3 regions of the Nocardia sp. GCM10030253 genome follow, and region 2 is predicted to be linked to each of the others. Evidence: predicted binding sites of a transcription regulator. Region 2 holds the regulator's gene; each other region holds the start of a gene.
The links. The regulator LexA, encoded in region 2, represses DNA repair genes until DNA is damaged. The targets are predictions, from matches to a motif close to CGAACANNTGTTCG.
Positions count from the first base shown of each region.

Region 1: the regulator LexA is predicted to act here: its motif matches at 1,956-1,969, upstream of recA (recombinase RecA).
Region 3: the regulator LexA is predicted to act here: its motif matches at 3,542-3,555, upstream of cofD (2-phospho-L-lactate transferase).

Region 1 covers NZ_JBHTDL010000010.1:50,331-56,439, forward strand. The annotation lists gene recX (recombination regulator RecX) at 1-470, opposite strand, end outside; gene recA (recombinase RecA) at 817-1,863, opposite strand; gene ACFQZZ_RS22805 (nuclear transport factor 2 family protein) at 2,274-2,723, opposite strand; gene ACFQZZ_RS22810 (pyridoxamine 5'-phosphate oxidase family protein) at 2,792-3,679, opposite strand; gene ACFQZZ_RS22815 (VOC family protein) at 3,702-4,163, opposite strand; gene ACFQZZ_RS22820 (CGNR zinc finger domain-containing protein) at 4,319-4,834, shown strand; gene ACFQZZ_RS22825 (phosphotransferase) at 4,837-6,108, opposite strand.
Region 2 covers NZ_JBHTDL010000006.1:823,228-829,336, forward strand. The annotation lists gene ACFQZZ_RS15945 (sigma-70 family RNA polymerase sigma factor) at 1-437, opposite strand, end outside; gene ACFQZZ_RS15950 (NAD(P)/FAD-dependent oxidoreductase) at 448-1,638, opposite strand; gene ACFQZZ_RS15955 (FBP domain-containing protein) at 2,035-2,526, opposite strand; gene lexA (transcriptional repressor LexA) at 2,664-3,326, opposite strand; gene ACFQZZ_RS15965 (GNAT family N-acetyltransferase) at 3,452-3,940, opposite strand; gene ACFQZZ_RS15970 (DegV family protein) at 4,051-4,893, opposite strand; gene octT (diglucosylglycerate octanoyltransferase) at 4,894-5,634, opposite strand.
Region 3 covers NZ_JBHTDL010000008.1:376,440-382,548, reverse strand. The annotation lists gene ACFQZZ_RS20300 (tobH protein) at 1-478, opposite strand, end outside; gene ACFQZZ_RS20295 (phosphomannomutase/phosphoglucomutase) at 567-1,943, opposite strand; gene ACFQZZ_RS20290 (DUF3499 domain-containing protein) at 1,998-2,375, opposite strand; gene ACFQZZ_RS20285 (metallopeptidase family protein) at 2,498-2,977, opposite strand; gene ACFQZZ_RS20280 (WhiB family transcriptional regulator) at 3,040-3,273, opposite strand; gene cofD (2-phospho-L-lactate transferase) at 3,766-4,764, shown strand; gene ACFQZZ_RS20270 (coenzyme F420-0:L-glutamate ligase) at 4,761-6,109, shown strand, end outside.

The DNA of each region.
Region 1 (6,109 bases), on a different contig from region 2:
AGGCGGCGGATTATTTTGTCGCGGTCCAGGTTTGCAGGCATCGAGCGGAGTTTGCGACGGACCAGGTCGGTGGCGCGGGATTCTTCGTCGTCCGCGGTGATGGCATCCAGGGCGGGGGCGGCGTCGGATTGGGCGACGCCCTTGCGTCGGAGTTCTTGGGCCAGTGCCTGTTTGCCCTTACCGGAGAAGGTGTGCCGGGCGTGGACCCACTCTTCGGCGAAGGCGGCGTCGTTGATGAGGCCTACTTCCACGAGACGGTCCAGGGCGGTCTCGGTCACCTCGGGGGTGAAACCCTTGGCCGCCAAGCGCCGTGCGAGTTCGGCGCGGCTGCGGGCGCGGACGGCGAGCAGGCGCAGACATGCGTCCTTCGCCTGCTCGACCGTCCCGCCCGGCAGGGTGGGTTCCGACGAGGACCGGTGCGCACCGGCCTGTTTCGGCTCCGATCGACCCCGCTCGGATCCGGCCGCCACCGGATCCGTCTCCCATCGGCTTCCCGAACGATCAGAATCGCCCGATGGGGTGGTTTTCGCACGCCGACGCCTCGACGTGGACCCGGTCGAGCGCGCCCGCTGCGGTTCGAGCGCGCCCGACCAGCTTCCTCCCATGTCCGGATCGGCCGAACCACCTTCAGCCGACCGGAACCGTCCGAATCCGGACTCGTGCGGTCGCGATCCAGTGTTGACCGGATCAGCGGAACGGCCGGAAGCGGACAGGAGTTCATGTAGCCGACGCCGCGTTTCGTTCACCGGGTCGGGCCGCGCCTCATCGGGCGCGGCCGGACCGGAACGTTGCGGTGCGCGTCGGCCGTTCATCGGATCAGAAATCGGCGGGCACCTCGGCGACCGCATCGGCCGCGGTCACATCGGCACCGATGCCCAGCTTTTCCTTGATCTTCTTCTCGATCTCGTCGCGGATGTCGGTGTTCTCCAACAGGAACTTGCGGGCGTTCTCCTTGCCCTGCCCCAGCTGGTCACCGTCGTAGGTGTACCAGGAGCCGGACTTGCGGACGAAGCCGTGCTCGACACCCATATCGATGAGCGAGCCTTCCTTGCTGATGCCGAAGCCGTACAGGATGTCGAACTCGGCCTGCTTGAACGGTGGCGACACCTTGTTCTTGACCACCTTGACGCGGGTGCGGTTACCCACGGCGTCACTACCGTCCTTGAGCGTCTCGATGCGGCGCACGTCCAGGCGCACCGAGGCATAGAACTTCAGCGCCTTACCACCCGTGGTGGTTTCGGGGGAACCGAACATCACGCCGATCTTCTCGCGCAGCTGGTTGATGAAGATCGCGGTGGTACCGGTGTTGCTCATTGCACCGGTCATCTTGCGCAGCGCCTGGCTCATCAGACGGGCCTGCAGACCGACGTGGCTGTCGCCCATCTCGCCCTCGATTTCGGCGCGCGGCACCAGCGCGGCCACCGAGTCGATGACGATGATGTCCAGCGCGCCGGAGCGGATCAGCATGTCGGCGATTTCCAGGGCCTGCTCACCGGTGTCCGGCTGCGAGACGAGCAGGGCGTCGGTGTCGACACCGAGCTTGCGAGCGTACTCGGGATCGAGGGCGTGCTCGGCGTCGATGAACGCGGCGACACCGCCCGCGGCCTGCGCGTTGGCCACCGCGTGCAGCGCGACGGTCGTCTTACCCGAGGATTCCGGGCCGTAGATCTCCACCACGCGGCCGCGCGGCAGACCTCCGATACCGAGGGCCACGTCCAGCGCGATGGAACCGGTCGGAATCACCGAGATGGGCTGGCGAGCCTCCTCGCCGAGACGCATGACCGCGCCCTTGCCGAAGCTCTTCTCCACCTGAGCCAACGCCATCTCGAGCGCCTTGTCGCGGTCATACGCCTGTGGTGCCATGTCCTGATCCCCTTTTCGACGGGTAAGTCTTCGTTCTTGGTTGGCGCCCACATTAGAGGGCGGCACCGACAAGTTCTGGGGCCCACATTAGACGAACAGATGTTCGAGTCAAGCGACGCGCCCGGCAACACGCATACCGGCTTACCCCACCCCTGGCAACCGACCCGTTAAGCGAGGTCACGCCGCACCGGGTCCGCGGCGATGCCATCACCGCACCAGCGAAATCCGGTCACTGTCCAGCAGTGTCTGCACCTACTCGAAGACCCACAGCGCCGCCCGCACGGCAGACCATGCCGATCACACGGCCGTCACCGCGCAAACATCCGCATTCGACGGCACCGCTGAATCCGCGGGCTGTGCGGCGGTACCCAGCTCACGGTTCGCGCGCACAGTGCGACATCCGGCACCGGTCACTGCTGAGGCTGGACCGAATTGTCGCCCTCTTCCCGTGGGCCGAAGATGCGGCGGGCGGATTCGGCAATGCGGACGTCGTTGATGCTGGCCTCACGGCGCGACATCAGGCCTTCGGGGGTGAACTCCCATTGTTCGTTGCCGTAGCTGCGCCACCATTGGCCGGACTCGTCGTGCCACTCGTACTGGAAGCGGACCGCGATGTGGTTGCCCTCGAAGGCCCAGAGATCTTTGCGCAGCGCATAGCCGTTCTCGGTGGACCACTTTCGGGTGAGAAAGTCCACGATGGCCGCGCGACCGGTGAAGAACTCGTCGCGGTTGCGCCACACCGAATCTTCGGTGTAGGCGGCCGCGACGCGCTCTGGATCGCGAGTGTTCCACGCATTTTCGGCGGCGCGGACCTTCACTTCGGCAGATTCACGATCGAAAGGAGGTAGTGGAGGTCGCACGACGACTTCTTTCTTTTGCGTGGAGATTCGGACAGTCCGGGCAGACCTGCGCGGCAATGAGTCACGGGTCAGGGATTGACGGGGGAATGTTCGGCGGGACCCCATCGGAGCGGGACCGCGGCATGCATTTCGACGACTTCGGTGATGGTGAAATCGATGGAGCACTGGGCGCCGGTGACGAAAGTATCCGATTCCCAATTGAGTTCGGCGGTGCCGGTGAGTTGGAGAGTGCTGCCGGTGACCCAATCTGGGACCAGGATTCCGCAGCGCGGATTCACCTCGATGTTGCCGAGCGTCATGAACATCGAGTTGCCCCGGTAGTCCGGCCAGCGCAGCTGCGTCGGCGAAAGGACCTGCAGGAAACCGGGATTGCCGCCGCGGTGGGAGGCGTCGGCATTGCTGTCGAGGTCCGCCGTGGCGAGGAAGAACGTATCGGCTGCGGCGATGACGTCCTGCTGCCGTGCGTCGAGTTCGGCGCCTCGGCGCGGAGCCGAGGGTGCGACATCGGGGCGGTAGGACTCGATCTGCCTGCGGGAGATGTACTTCGGACAGTTCGAATACACCTGGTCGGTAGCGATCCGCAGTCCACCGTCGTCCGGAGTTGCGGTGCCGTTGACCCGCATCCGCCGTCGGCGCTGCGGCTGCAAGGCGATCAGGCCGATCCGGGCCGGGCGAGCGAGCGCGTCGCGCAGCGGATCGCCGGGGATGGGTCGCGCGTCGACGGCGAGCGTCACGTCGTCGACGGCATGCACGAAACCGGGCGGGCCTGACAGTTCACCGGCCCACAGCCGCCCAGCGTCGTCGGCGGCCGCGATCACCACCACCGGCTGCTCGGCGAGGAAGGACGCGGCGACCGCCGGAATGTCACCACGGATCATCCGTCCGACACGCTCAGCGATGTGGCCCTGCCCCATGCGCTGCTGGACGGCCAACTCGCCGGAATGAAAGGTGCCCATCGCAATTCACCCACAATCGAGGTCAGAAGAATCCACACGTCGGGGCGGCGCCGGTGGGTGCTGGTGCGGATTCGGCGCCGGTCGGGGCGTAGACCTCGAGGCGGATGCCGTCGGGGTCCGCGAAGAAGATTCCGCCGGAGGCCACTCCCTCACCGTGCGCGACCACGCCCTCGTGGGCGAAGTTCACCGCGAGTTCGCGCAGCACCGCCTCGACCGACCGAACCTGCTCGATGGTGTCGACCTGGAACGAGAGGTGATGCAGGCCAGGCGTTTCGGTGGAGAACGCGCCGTCGGACTGCTCCCATAAGGTCACCATGAGCTTGCCGTCCGCACCCAGGAACGCCCACCGCCGGTTGTCGTCGGTGCTGGCCGCGAGTTGTTCGAAACCGAGCGCACGCTGATAGAAGTCCACCGATCGGTCCAGGTCGGAAACGTTGAGCCCGATGTGCCCGGTGGCCAGCTGGGGTCGGATTGCGGTAGTCATCGTGGTCCTTCCGGAAATGTTCAACCATCATTTCTTGTTTTAATGGTTAGAAGATAGCGGCGCGGAGCACGCCGCGTCAACCCATAAAATGGACTTATCCGGTTAGAACGGCGGTGGTTGTCTTGGCAACACAAGGGAGCCCGTTACCCTCAGTCATGCTCGATCCACGCCCCCACCTCGGTGAGCCGCTGGCACTCGACCTGCTGAACACGAGGTGGATCGAGGACGGACCTCAGGACCTGCTGACCGATGTGGCAGGCCTGGACGTCTGGCTGAACTCGGCAGGCCTGGCCGAGCGTACGACCTCCGACGAACGGATGCTCGAAGCGGTACTCGCCGCGCGCTCCGCCATCTACGACGTGGTGAAACACACCACGATCTCCGGGCTCAACGATGTGCTCGAGCACGGCCGCATGCGGCGCACTCTCACCGCCGACGGACCCGCCGACATAGAAGACGTGGCGGATCCGGCTTGGCTGCCCGCCTGGTTGGCCGCCGACAACCTGCTGCGCCTGCTCGCCGAAACCCCCGGCCGCATCCGCCAGTGCGCCCACCCCGACTGCGTGCTCTTCTTCTACGACACCTCGAAAAACGGCACCCGCCGCTGGCATTCGATGGCGACCTGCGGCAACCGCGCCAAAGCTGCGCGCCACTACGCGAAAAAGGTGTGAGGTCAGAAGAGTTCGTCGAGCAGCCGGTAGTAGTCCAGTCGCCGCCGATCGGGCTCGGTCAGCTCGTAGGCAGTGAAGAACGCGCGGACCTCCTCGTCGCCGAAATCCTCCCGTAGATCGCGTTCGGCCAGCGCCAGATCGCGGTACCGGTCCGCCACACCCAGGCTGCCGACATCGATCAGAATGCCGCCCTCGAGCACGTTGGACGGCGTGAAGTCACCGTGAGCGACCACCAGGTCCTGCTCGTCGGGGCGTTCCGCGTGGAGTCGGTCCAGTACCTGCTGTGGGTCCAGATGCCCGTGGTCGTCATCGAAGTCCTCGGGATCGATCAAACCCTCGAGCACTCGACGGCGGGCCTGCGCCAACATGACATCGAGTCGACCGTCGAACGGGCAGTCGGCAATGGGGATGCTGTGCAGGCTACGCAGCAGCACACCCATGATCGCCCCCACGGTCTCACCGGTGGCCGCCACGTTGGCCGCGGCAGGACGGTCGGCCGCAGGATTGCCGCCGGGTGCCGTATTGCTTTCGGCCGCAACACCTTCGGCCGCGATACGGCTATCGTCCTCCGCGCGCGATGCCAGACTCGGCACGCCCGCGTCGGCGAGGGCCAGTACATCACCGTCGAATGCGGCCACGTCCGGTAGCCGGATCCCGTAGCCGCGCAACCAGTTCAGGCGGACGTGCTCCGCTGCCGCTTTGGGACCGCGCTTCACCCAATACGCGCCGTTGACGAATGAGACTCCGCCGCTCAAACCTTCGTGATCGTCCGACCAGACCGGTGTATCACCGAGCAGTGTGGCCACCGCCGGAGGTAGCGCAATGGGCAGGTCGTCCAGGGCGTTCAAAGTCGCACGGGTCGACTCGACCAACTCGGAATCGGCCTCCGCGCTGCGCAACATCAACGCCTCGGCCAACAGTTTGCGGGCTTCATCCAGCCGGTTCTGCTCGGCGAGCGCTTTGCCCAGATGCTGCAGCGCGAAAGACAGTACCTCCGGCACGTCGGTTCGGGCCAGATCCAGCGCGCGCAGGTAGAGGATTTCGGCGATCACGGCGTCACCTTGATATCGGTAGACGTCGCCGAGATTGATCAACACCGCGACTCGCCGTCGCTCGGTGTCGGCCAGTTCCAGGGCACGGTCGAGATGGTCGAGTGCGTCCTCGTGGCGCCCGAGCAGCAGCAGGTCGATCCCGGTCTGCTGCCATTCGACGTAGCCGGTGGGCCTGGCCGCCGCCACCCGCGCGGCCAAGTGCTCACGATCAGTGGGAACCATG
Region 2 (6,109 bases):
TCGGTGATGCCGAGAATCTCGGCTATCTCGGCGTGGCTGTACGCAAAGGCCTCGCGCAGCACGTAAACGGCCCGTTCGACCGGCGACAGACGCTCCATGAGCGTCAGCACCGCCAGGGTCACCGATTCGCGCTGCTCGACGGTGTCGGCCGGGCCAAGCATCGGGTCGCCGTCGAGGAGCGGTTCAGGCATCCAGGCGCCGACCGCGCGTTCGCGCCGCATCTTCGCCGAACGGAGCCGGTCGAGCGCCAGGTTGGTGACGATCTTGGTCAGCCATGCCTCGGGCACCTCGACGTACTCCCGGTCGGCGGCCTGCCACCGCAGGAACGCGTCCTGCACCGTGTCCTCGGCGTCGGCGGACGAGCCGAGCAGACGGTAGGCGAGCGAGGCCAGCCGATTCCGGCTGGCCTCGAAACACGCCACGGTGGCAGTGTCCATGAGCACGACTCTATCCGGCGACCACGTCGAGCGAGTGCTCTCGGGTAGTGGCCAAGCGGTACTTGTGACTCGGCTTTCCGAAGGTCGGGTGGCTCACGGCCCAGGCGGCAGTATCGAGGATTGCCGACTTGACGCGCGCGGCCGTCCGGCCACGTAGGGCCCCAGACTTCGATCGCGCGTCACCGTCGACCAGCTGGAAGATCCCGTCCTTCCGGCCGAGGCTGATGTGGTTGCCGACATACGACAGCGCGGTCGGCGTGATCTTGCGTCCGGTCCGGTCGCCGATGATCGCGGCGATCGCCTGCTTGCTGGTGGGTCCAGCGGAAGCGCAGGACATCGGCAACGGCAGACCGTTCTCGCCGATGACGAAGGCGCTGTCACCGGCAACGTAGATATCCGGGTGCGAGACCGACCGCATCTGACGGTCGACCGTGATCTGGCCGTTGGCTATCACCTCGATGCCGCTGGCGGCGGCAATCGGGTGGACGGCGAAGCCGGCGGCCCACACGGTCGCGTCGGAGGCGAAAGCGGTGCCGTCGGTGGCGACCGCCGCCGCCTCCTCGACGCGCTCGATGGTGGTGTGCTCGTGGACCGTGATACCGAATCGGTCGAAGGCACGCAGCAGGTGACGGCGGGCCTTCATGCCCAGCCAGCCGCCCAGTTCGCCGCTGGTGACGAGGCTGACCCGAAGTCCTGGACGGGATTCGGCGATCTCGGTGGCGGCCTCGATCGCGGTCAGATTGCCGCCGACTACCAGTACCTTCCCGTCCTCGCCCAGCTCATCCAGGCGTGCGCGCAGGCGCAGCGCGGCCGGCCGCGCGGCCACGTGGAAGGCGTGCTCGTCGACGCCAGGAACGCCGTGGTCGGCGGCGGTGCTGCCGAGCGCGTAGAGGAGGGTGTCGTATTCGAGCCGGTCGATGCCCTCGCCGTCGGCGAGGGCGACAGTCCGGTGCTCGGCGTCGATGTTGGTTACCCGCGCCACTCGTAGCCGGATGCCGGTGCCCGCGAACACGTCCGCCAGCGGCCGGTGGCGGAGATCCTGCCCGGCGGCGAGCTGATGGTTGCGCAGCCGCTCGACGAAATCGGGCTCGGCGTTGACGACGGTGATCTCGAAGTCGTCGGAGTGGAGTTGGCGGGCCAGGTATCCGGCGGAGAAGGCTCCGGCGTATCCGGCCCCGAGGACGACGATACGGTGCTGCATGATTCGCTCCTGTCTGGTTCGCGTGCTCCCTGAACGAGACAGCCCCCGAATTCCTGACAGCATTAACCAGTGACGTGGATCACCCCCGAGGCCCGCTCAGTGGACGAACTCCATTCCGAACCGAGCTAGACGAGTAAGTCCGAACCCTGGTTAGTGGTCGTAGGCGGTCAGTGACCGGATGACGGGCGCTTCCCACGATTCTGGACTGGTTCCTCTCCGGATGGGGTGGCCCGGTCGGTGTCCGGGCCGTCTCAACCGGAGAGCAATCCTGTGCATCCCGAGTTCTGGTGGTGTGGCTGAACTCGGGATGCGTCGGGGGCCGGTTCCTGAGTGTCGGCGCACGGCATCTACCTCCGTTTCGTGTCGGCAGCGCTGACTGCCTGGTAGATCAGTGTTTTAGGTGTACAGCCTCGCGATGAAGGCGTTGATGTTGTCCCGGACTCGCTCGACCTTCGTTTCGACGGAAATGAGGTCTTCGCGGTACCGGTTGCCGAGCGCGGGCGTTCTCTTGCCGCGCGCGTACAGCGAACACGCGAGGTCGGTGCACATGTAGGTGCCGACCGAGTTACCGCGGCGGCCGGATTCGCCCGCCTTGTGCGCGGTCATCAAGGAGACACCTTTGCTGGTGTGCGTGGTCATGCATATCGCGCACATCTGCGCCCGACCGAATCCACCTATTTCGTAGCGCAGCGTGACACCGATGATGCGATCATCCTGCGGAACGACGAGGTAGCCGCGTCCGGGCAGCGACGGGTCACCCCAGCCGAGGAAGTCCAGGTCATCCCATGGACGATCGTCCAGATCGCGGGGCACCGGTAGCTTCTTGGCGGTGGTCTTGGAACAGTTGATGAACGACGACCTGATGTCGCGTTCGGTGACGGCTTTCATGACGGCATCGACTCCTTCGGTTGATCTGTGACAAACCGAAGTGACGTTACAGCTGGTCATAGCGCTGAACAACGGAATTTCAGCGCCACGGCGCCGAAGTGTGGCGAGCACCATGAGCCGCCGCGGACGACGCGGCGTCAGACCCGGCGCATCACCGAGACGACCTTGCCGAGCACGACGGCCTCGTCACCGTCGATGACGGCATAGGCGGGGTTGCGGGGCTCGAGGTAGACGTGTCCGTTGCGGCGGCGGTACACCTTGACGGTGGCCTCGCCGTCGATCATCGCGGCGACGATCTCGCCCGAGTGGGCTTCATGCTGTTTCCGGATCACCACGATGTCGCCGTCGCAGATCGCGGCGTCGATCATCGAGTCGCCGCGCACCCGCAGGCCGAAAACCGTGCCGCGACCGACGAGTTCGCGCGGCAGGGTCATCATGTCGTCGGTGTGCTCCTCGGCAAGGATGGGGCTGCCCGCGGCGATGTCGCCGACAACGGGCACCGCCACCGATTCGTCGGACAACTCCCGCGGCGCGGCAGAGGCCAGGAACATCCGGACATCGATCGGGCGCGACATCGTCTCGCTGCGGCGCAGGAACCCCTTGTCCTCCAAGCTTTTCAGATGCTTGGACACCGACGACGAAGACCGCAGCCCGACCGCATCGCCGATCTCCCGGGTGTTCGGCGGATACCCGTGCCGCACAACGCAGTCCCGAATCGTGGTGAGAATCTGCTGCTGCCGCAGTGGCAGCGTCGAGGTGTCGAGGTGCTCGAACGCATCGAGGTGGTCGTATCCGGTCACCCGCGAATGGTAGATGCCCACCGCACCCACGAGCGGCACACTATGGAGTGACTATCCGGCGTGTCGCCGCAGCCATGTGCCACTCGCGGAGACGTTTACGCCACCGGCGGTGGCAACGCACCGTGTCAGTGGAGGTGCTTGGCGAAGCAGTTGGAGAGGGGCAGGGGTTCGTAGGGGGAGAACAGGGGGATCCGGTGGTAGCCGCTGCGTTCGTAGAAGCGGACGGCTTCGGGTTGCAGGTGGCCGGTTTGCAGGATCAGGCGCGGCTGGCCGAGTTCGCGTGCGGCATCTTCCGCGGCGGTGAGCAGGAGGGCGGCGACGCCGGTGCCGCGGTGGGTGGGACGCACGAACATGCGCTTCAACTCCAGGTCACCGGCATTCCATCGGACCGCGGCGTGGCCGACCGGTCCACCCGAATAGGCGACGAAGGTTCGGTGCACCGTCGCGGGATCGACGGCCTGCGGATTGCCGCCCAGTTGCTCGGCGAGGTAGGCGTACCGAGGACCGACCTCGGCAGCCATCTCCGCACGAAGAGTGACGGCGTCCTGGTGCTCCCAGTCCGTCGACTCCACGAACAGTGTCGGACGGGTCGGCGACGTCCCGAAACTCGTCATGCCGCGACACTAACCGGACCAGCCGTCACCGAAACCCTTTGCGATCAACAAGATTGTTTACCTGCCGCCCCGCACGCGGAGTACAAGCTCACGAATGGCACACCAGCGATTCAGGCGCAGCCGCCGGGGACTACCAGGACACCTACGGCACCGGTGCCGAGGTGGACGCCGAGGGTGGGGCCGAATTCGGCGATGATGAGTTCGCGGATGCCGGGGACGAGGTCGCGGAGTTGGGCGGCCACGGTGTGGGCCGCTTCTTCCGCGCCGAGATGTTGGACGGCGACCGCCGCGCCGTCGTCGCCAGCCGCATCGACCGCTGCGGCAACGAGTTTGGCGTAGGCCTTGGAGCGGGTGCGGACCTTTTCACGGAGTTCGAGGCGGCCCTGGACGATCTGGAGCAGTGGTTTGGTGACCAGTTCGCTGCCGAAAAATGCGGCGGCGCTACTCAATCGGCCGCCACGGCGCAGCTGCTCGGTGCGGTTCACCAGGATGAAGGTGCGTGAGCGGCTCGATGCGGCAACGGCGGTGTCGTAGACGATGTCCAGTGTGGCGCCGTCACGCGCTCGGCGGGCCGCCGCAAGCACCGGCAGCCCGGTGGCCAGGCCAGCGCCGAGCGAATCGACCAGACGGACACGGTCGGCAGCGTCCATATCGCGGACCGCCTGCCTGCCTGCCTCCCAGGTCCCCGATAGCTGGCGCGAAATATGCACCGCGACAACACCGTCACCGCCACTGCGTTCGAGGGCCCGTTCGTAGACCGCGCGCAGTTCGCCGGGCGAGGCCGCCGAGGTGGTCACGGTGTCCGAGGAATAGTCGATGTCGATGGGGTCGACGCCTTCACGGATCGCGCGATCACCCACCAGGACGTGCAGCGGGACGACGGCAATGCCCAGCTCGTCGACGAGTTCGGCAGGGAGGCTGGCGGAGGAATCGGTGACGACCACAACGGCCAACTACCGAACCTCCTGCAGGGTCTTCACCATCGCATTGGCCACCGCGGTGTGCCCGGCCCAGCCCCAGTGGATGCCGTCGGGGTTCGCCTCACCGGAGAAGATGTTGTCGCGTACCGCTTCGCCGAGATCGACCAGCGGCACCGAGGTCTTGGCAGACCACTTGCGCAGCGCCTTCACCGCGCGCTCGCGGCCCGAGTGCACACGGCCGTAGGCAGCACAGTTGTGCACCGACGGCAGCACCGCGACGACCGGCAGGTCGGGACGCAAGTGCGCCAGCGCCTCCCGCGACTGCTCCAGGTAGTCCACGCTCACCTTCGGCGGCAGCGCCACCGGACGACCGAGCTTCGACAGCTTGGGCTGTAGCCAGTTATAGGTACCCCGGACCATCCGGCGGATGGCGGGCGGGCGCACGTAGCGGATGAGCTCACGCAGCGCGGTCGGCAGCGGCGAGGGCAATGTATCCATCCCGCCGACCGCGAACACCACCGCACCCGCGCGCGGCACCGCGGCCCACACGCGTGGGTCGCCGATCAGCGCCCAGTACCCGTCGCGACAGGTCCAGCCGATTCGCCCGACCAACTCGACGTCCCAATCGAGTTCGGCGCCAACGAGGTTCGGCCAGATCTGCGGATGATCCGCAGGCAACCCACCCTTCGGCCCGAAATAGGACAGCGAGTCCGCGATCACCAACAACACCGGCCGCTCCGCAGACGGCTTCGCCGCCACAGCGGAGTCCGTCACAGCGGAGTCCGTCACAGCGGAGTCCGTCACAGCGGAGTCCGTCACAGCGGTCAGAGCGTCGACGGCACTGCCGGATTCGCTTGCCGTGGTGTCGGATTCGGCAACGGACACCTCGGCGCCCGAAGCCGCGGACCCAACCGACTCTCCTACGAGGGACCCAGATGTAGTCACGCTCATCGCGGATTCAGCAGTAGCCCCCTCGGGAGCGACACCGCCGACCAGCGCTGCTGCCGGAGCCGCGGTCTCTCCGACCTGGCCTGCCGACTCGACCTCGTCGGCGGATTCCGCGGCGTCGGCCGCCGGGCCGACGGATCCGGTTCCGTTCGCCGACTCGCCGCCGCTGACGGACGCGGCAGCACCAGACAAAGACTCGGCGATGGAGGGGGAAGTTTCCGCCGCGGGTGATGCTGTCTCGACAGCCGAAGCCACGGACTCCGCAGCATCTGCCAGCACCCCGGCATCGTCGGCAGGCGCA
Region 3 (6,109 bases), on a different contig from region 2:
GATTGTGATCGAGCACCTGGACTCTTGGCTCCAACAGCACCGCCCGGCCTGCTGCAGCGGCACGTAGCGGTCCCTCGTGCGGAGCGGCGACCACCACCTCGGCGCCACGGCGCACCGCGCGGTCGACGGCATCGATCAGTCGTGGATCGCCCGCGTCGTCACCGGCGACGACGACCACATCGAGCGGACCGACCCACGGCGGGAGCGACGAGACGGGAACGATGGGGAAGCTTGCTCGATCGCCGAGCGCGGCGACGAGCAGCGCAGCGGCGCGCGCGGCTCGGCCTGCGCCGGAGACGAGCACCACGCTGCGTGGGCGCAGATCGGCAAGGCGCGCGAGCGCATCTTCAGCGACGGCTGCGGCGGTGGCGCGCACCTGAGCGCCGCCGGAAGCGGCCGAGCGCAGGGCGCCGCCGGCATCGGCTGCCTCGAGCGAAGCAGCATCGTCGAGGTCGAGCACCGGTGTTCCAGCGATCATCGGGCGTCCCACCTCCCCTCATCGCGCTGTGCCATCCACACCGAACCCAGATCGGGCGAATCCAAGGCCTGTGATTCCACTATTCCAGTCAGGAGCGAACGATGCTCAGAATCTCGGTCACGAGTGCGTCTACTTCCTCCGGCGATCGGGCTTCGACGTTCAGCCTGAGCAACGGTTCGGTATTCGACGCGCGAAGATTGAACCAGGCGTTGTCGGGCAGCTGCACGGTCACCCCGTCCAACCGGTCCACCGATACGGTCCGGTTCCCGAATGCCTCCACGACAGCCATCGTCCGCGCCTGTGCGTCCGCCACTGTGGAGTTGATCTCTCCGGAGGCCGCATACGTTGCGTACGACGACATCAGCTCCGAGATCGGCCGGTCTTTCTCGCCGAGTGCGGCAAGCACGTGCAGTGCCGCGAGCATCCCGGAATCAGCACCCCAGAAATCGCGGAAGTAGTAGTGCGCGGAGTGCTCGCCGCCGAATACCGCGCCGGTGGCGGCCATCTCCTGCTTGATGAACGAATGGCCGACCCTGGTGCGCACGGGGGTGCCGCCGAGTTCGGTGACGAGCTCCGGCACCGCATGCGAGGTGATGAGGTTGTGGATGATGACCGCGCCCGGCTCCTTGACCAGCTCGCGCTCGGCGACGAGCGCGGTGATCGCCGAGGGGGACACCGGGTCGCCGTTCTCGTCGACCACGAAGCAGCGGTCGGCGTCGCCATCGAACGCGAGGCCGATGTCGGCGCCGGACTTGCGCACCAGATCCTGCAAATCGACCAGGTTCTTCGGGTCGAGCGGGTTCGCCTCGTGGTTGGGGAACGAGCCGTCCAGTTCGAAGTACAGCGGCACGATCTTCAGCTGCGGCAGAGCACCGAGCACCGCGGGCACAGTGTGCCCGCCCATGCCGTTGCCCGCGTCCACCGCGATGGTCAGTGGGCGGATCGCGTCGAGATCGACCAGCCCGCGCAGGTACGTCGCGTAGTCGGCGAGCAGGTCGACCTCGGTGGCGGTGCCGCGCGCGCCCTCGTAGGCGGGGACGCCCTCGATGACCTCGCTCTTGATCGTGGCGAGGCCGGTGTCCTGACCGACGGGCAGTGCCTTCGCACGGCACATCTTGATGCCGTTGTAGCGGGCCGGGTTGTGGCTGGCGGTGAACATGGCGCCCGGGCAGTCCAAGCTGCCGGAAGCGAAGTACAGCTGGTCGGTGGAGGCGAGCCCGATGTGCACCACATCGAGGCCTTGATCGAGTACGCCGTCGGCGAAAGCAGTGGCCAAACCAGGCGAGGAATCCCGCATGTCGTGTCCGATGACCACGCGGTTCGCGCCCTCGGCGCGCATCAGCCTGGCGAAGGAAGCGCCTACGTCCCTTACGAATTGCGCGTCGATCTGTTCACCGACCACTCCGCGAACGTCGTAGGCCTTGATCACCGCGTTCACGAATTCGGCAGAGCGCGCGACTGTCATGGGAACCACCCTAGTGGTTGCCCGAGGCGCCCCTGACACGGTCCCGCCCTCTGGTCAGCTCGGGGGGTCGGGCAGCACTCGCAGATGTCCGCGGCGACCGGTTCGGGTGGCCCGCGGCGGCGGGGCGTAGTCGGAGTAGCCGCGCTGATCGTGCTCGGGCGGGCGACGGCGTAATCCCGCTTCACGTACCGCTTCGGCCAGAGCTGTCAGATCGTCGTCATCCGGTGTGCTCGAAGAGAATCCGCCTTCGTGGCGAACCATTTCCCAGCCCTTCGGGGCGGTGATCCGGGAACCGTGCGTTTCACAGAGATCCCAGGAGTGCGGTTCGGCCACCGTGGCCAGCGGTCCGACGACTGCTGTCGAGTCCGAGTACACATAGGTGAGCGTCGCTACGGCCGGATTCTTGCAGCCTGGTCGGCAGCAACGACGCATGGGGATCACGACGATGAGAGTAACCCGCCACGCCGCCCGATGGAGGCAGACACGCTCAGGTAATGGATGAGACTTGTCCGGATCACCGCCGGCGAGTCCGCACGGCGACAACTGATCTCGTGCTAATCGCCCTCGGGGTCGATGAGGTCGGGGTCGACGCCGAGGTAGGTGGCGATCTGCTGGACGAGGACTTCGCGGAGCAGATCGACGAGATCGTCGGGGTCGCCCGCACGGAGTTCGAGAGGTTTGCGGAACAGCACCACCCTGGCGCGTGTCGCCACGCCGTGCCGGTCGACTCCCGCCGGGATGAGTCGCGACAGCGGCACCGGCCCATCGGCCACGACCTCGTCCGGCCAGGTGACCGAATCAGGGTGCAGCGGACGGATTTTCGGCACATCGTCGACCGCGATATCCAGCTTGGTGAGCCGATCGTGCCAGCGGGTGTCCAGCGGCGCGAACGCTTCGAGCACCAGCCGATCGAACTGCTGGCCGCGGGTTCGCCACGCGGGCACTGTCGGCGGCAGCATCGGCCCGCGCAACCCACGGCCGCGGCGGATCACCGACCGAGCGGTCGGCGGTCGTCGGTTCCGAAAATGCGCCATGGACAAAATCTAGGCCAGCCCGCCGCGAACTCGCGCACCGAGGCAGGCTGGCCTCGCGTCTTCTAGCCGATACCACGCTTCAGGCGGCGCCGCTCGCGTTCGGAGAGGCCGCCCCAGATGCCGAAGCGCTCATCGTGCGCGAGTGCGTATTCCAGGCACTCGTCGCGTACCTCGCAGCCCAGGCAGATCCGCTTGGCCTCGCGGGTCGAGCCGCCCTTCTCGGGGAAGAACGCCTCGGGATCTGTTTGCGCGCACAGGGCGCGCTCCTGCCACTGCTCCTCGATGGATTCGAACATCTCGTCGAAGCCCGTCACGACCAGGCTGAGCCGGGGTGGTGCCGAGACTTCGTTACCCCCCTCATGCTCGATCCGGCCGATGTCTGCGCAGACGCCACGTGCTGCGCCTGCTGTGGAATCGGTCGGCGAGACCATTTCGTTGGCCATCGCTCCGCCTCCTCACTGTGTGTTAGCGCAGAATGATTCTTTCCGTCGGACCAACACGCACACCGACGGCCCTACCCCGCGACGTTGTCCCGCGGACATCCCCGAGCTTGTCATCCCGATGCGAACACCTGTTCGAAAAGCCGTCCGCGCCTTGATCTCTCACGCGAACCCGAAATGACATGACTGTGATTAGACACGCCGGACGTGTCGATGGTCAAGCCGCCGTCGCAATTCCGTTACTATCCGCAACCGCATTCCAGATTGATCTTGAACCGCCAAATAGCAAATGAGCAGCAAATATGGGATGAACTGCGGCCGCTCCGGCACCGCATAGGCTGTGCGGATGTGACTCCACAACAAGCGGACACCGCACCAGCCGGCGGGCCCCGGATTGCCGTCCTGGTGGGCGGAGTCGGTGGCGCGCGCTTCTTGCAAGGCGTTCGGGAACTGCTGCCCGAGGCAGACGTTTCCGCGATCGTCAACGTCGGTGACGACGTCTGGATGCATGGCCTTCGCATCTGCCCCGACCTCGATACCTGCATGTACACCCTCGGCGGAGGAATCGACACCGAGCGCGGCTGGGGCAGGCTCGGCGAAACCTGGCACGCCAAGGAAGAGCTGGCCAAATATCACGCTCAGCCCGATTGGTTCGGTCTCGGCGATCGAGACATCGCCACGCACTTGGTTCGCAGTGAAATGTTGCGTGCCGGGTACCCGCTCTCGGCGGTGACCGAGGCGCTCTGCAATAGGTGGCAGCCGGGCGTGAAACTGATCCCGGCAACGGACGATCGATGCGAAACACACGTGGTTGTGAGCGACCCCGACAACCCTGGCGAACGCCGCGCGATCCATTTCCAAGAGTGGTGGGTTCGCTACCGCGCGAACATCGACACCCATGGATTCGCCACAATTGGGGCCGATGAAGCCAAGCCGGCGCCAAATGTGACGGAGATCATAGCGAGCGCTGACGCCGTCTTACTGGCCCCGTCCAACCCGGTGGTGAGCATCGGCGCGATCCTCGCGGTACCGGGTATTCGCGGCGCGCTGCGCACCACCGACGCCAAGGTGATCGGGGTGTCCGGGGTGATCGACGGGAAGCCGCTGCGCGGCATGGCCGACGAGTGCCTCTCGGTGATCGGCGTCGAGACCACCGCCGAGGCGATCGGCCGCTACTACGGCGCCCGCACTGCTACCGGCATCCTCGACGGCTGGTTGATCCACACCACCGACACCGCCGACGTGCCGGGCGTCGAGGTGCGCAGTGTGCCTTTGTTGATGACCGATCCGCCGACTACCGCCGAAATGGTGCGGGAGGCGCTCGACCTCGCGGGAGTGAAGCCATGACCACGGAAGGTGTGCTCGGCCCGACCGATCACGCGGCGGGGGAGCTGCGCATCTTGCCGATTACCGGACTGCCGGAGTTCCGGCCCGGCGACGATCTCGCCGAACACATCGCCGCTTGCGCGCCGTGGCTGGCCGACGGCGACATCCTCGTCGTCACCAGCAAGATCGTCGCCAAGGCCGAGGGCAGGATCGTCGAGGCCCCGCTCGACCCGGAGGAGCGTGATGCCGCGCGCCGCGCCCTTGTCGAGCAGGAAGCCGTGCGCGTGCTCGCGCGCAAAGGCCGCACGCTGATCACCGAGAACAAGCTCGGCATCGTCCAGGCCGCCTCCGGCGTGGACGGCTCCAATGTCGAGCAGGGTGAACTCGTGCTGTTGCCGTCCGACCCCGACGCCAGTGCGAAGGCCTTGCGCACCGCGTTGTCCGAACGGCTCGGGGTTGCCGTCGCGGTGATCATCACCGACACCATGGGCCGGGCCTGGCGCACCGGCCAGACCGACGCCGCCATCGGCTCCTCCGGACTGCGGGTGCTGCACGACTACGCGGGCGCTGTCGACGGCCAGGGCAACGAACTACATGTCACTCAGGTCGCGGTGGCGGACGAACTCGCCGCCGCGGCGGATCTGGTGAAGGGCAAACTCGGCGGCGTGCCGGTCGCGGTGGTGCGCGGGCTGCCGGTCAGCGACGACGGTTCCACCGCCGCCGATCTATTGCGTGGCGGCACCGACGACCTTTTCTGGCTCGGCACCGCGGAGGCCATCGAGAAGGGCCGGTCGGAAGCGGTGCTGCTGCGCCGATCGGTCCGGCAGTTCGCTGACGCATCGGTCGATCCCGAGCGCGTCCGCGCCGCTGTCGCAGTGGCACTGACCGCGCCCGCGCCGCATCACACTCGTCCGGTTCGGTTCGTCTGGCTGCGCAAGCCCGGACTGCGCAAACAGTTGCTGGAGGCGATGGCGGAGAAGTGGCGCGAAGACCTCACCGCCGACGGGCTGTCGCCGGAACGGGTCGAGCGCCGAATCGCTCGTGGCCGAATCCTTTTCGACGCCCCCGAGGTGATCATCCCGTTCTGCGTGCCCGACGGCGCGCACGACTACCCGGACGAGCGGCGCCGTGCCAACGAGCGAACCATGTTCACCGTCGCGGTCGGCGCGGCCGTCCAGGGGTTGCTCGTAGCCCTCGCCACCGAGGGCCTCGGCAGCTGCTGGATCGGCTCGACCATCTTCGCGCCGGAAATCACTCGCGACATCCTCGGCCTGGCCGAGGACTGGAACCCATTGGGCGGCATCGCCATCGGCCACCCCTTGGAGGAACTGACCCCCCGCCCCGTGCACACCACCGGCCTCGGCCT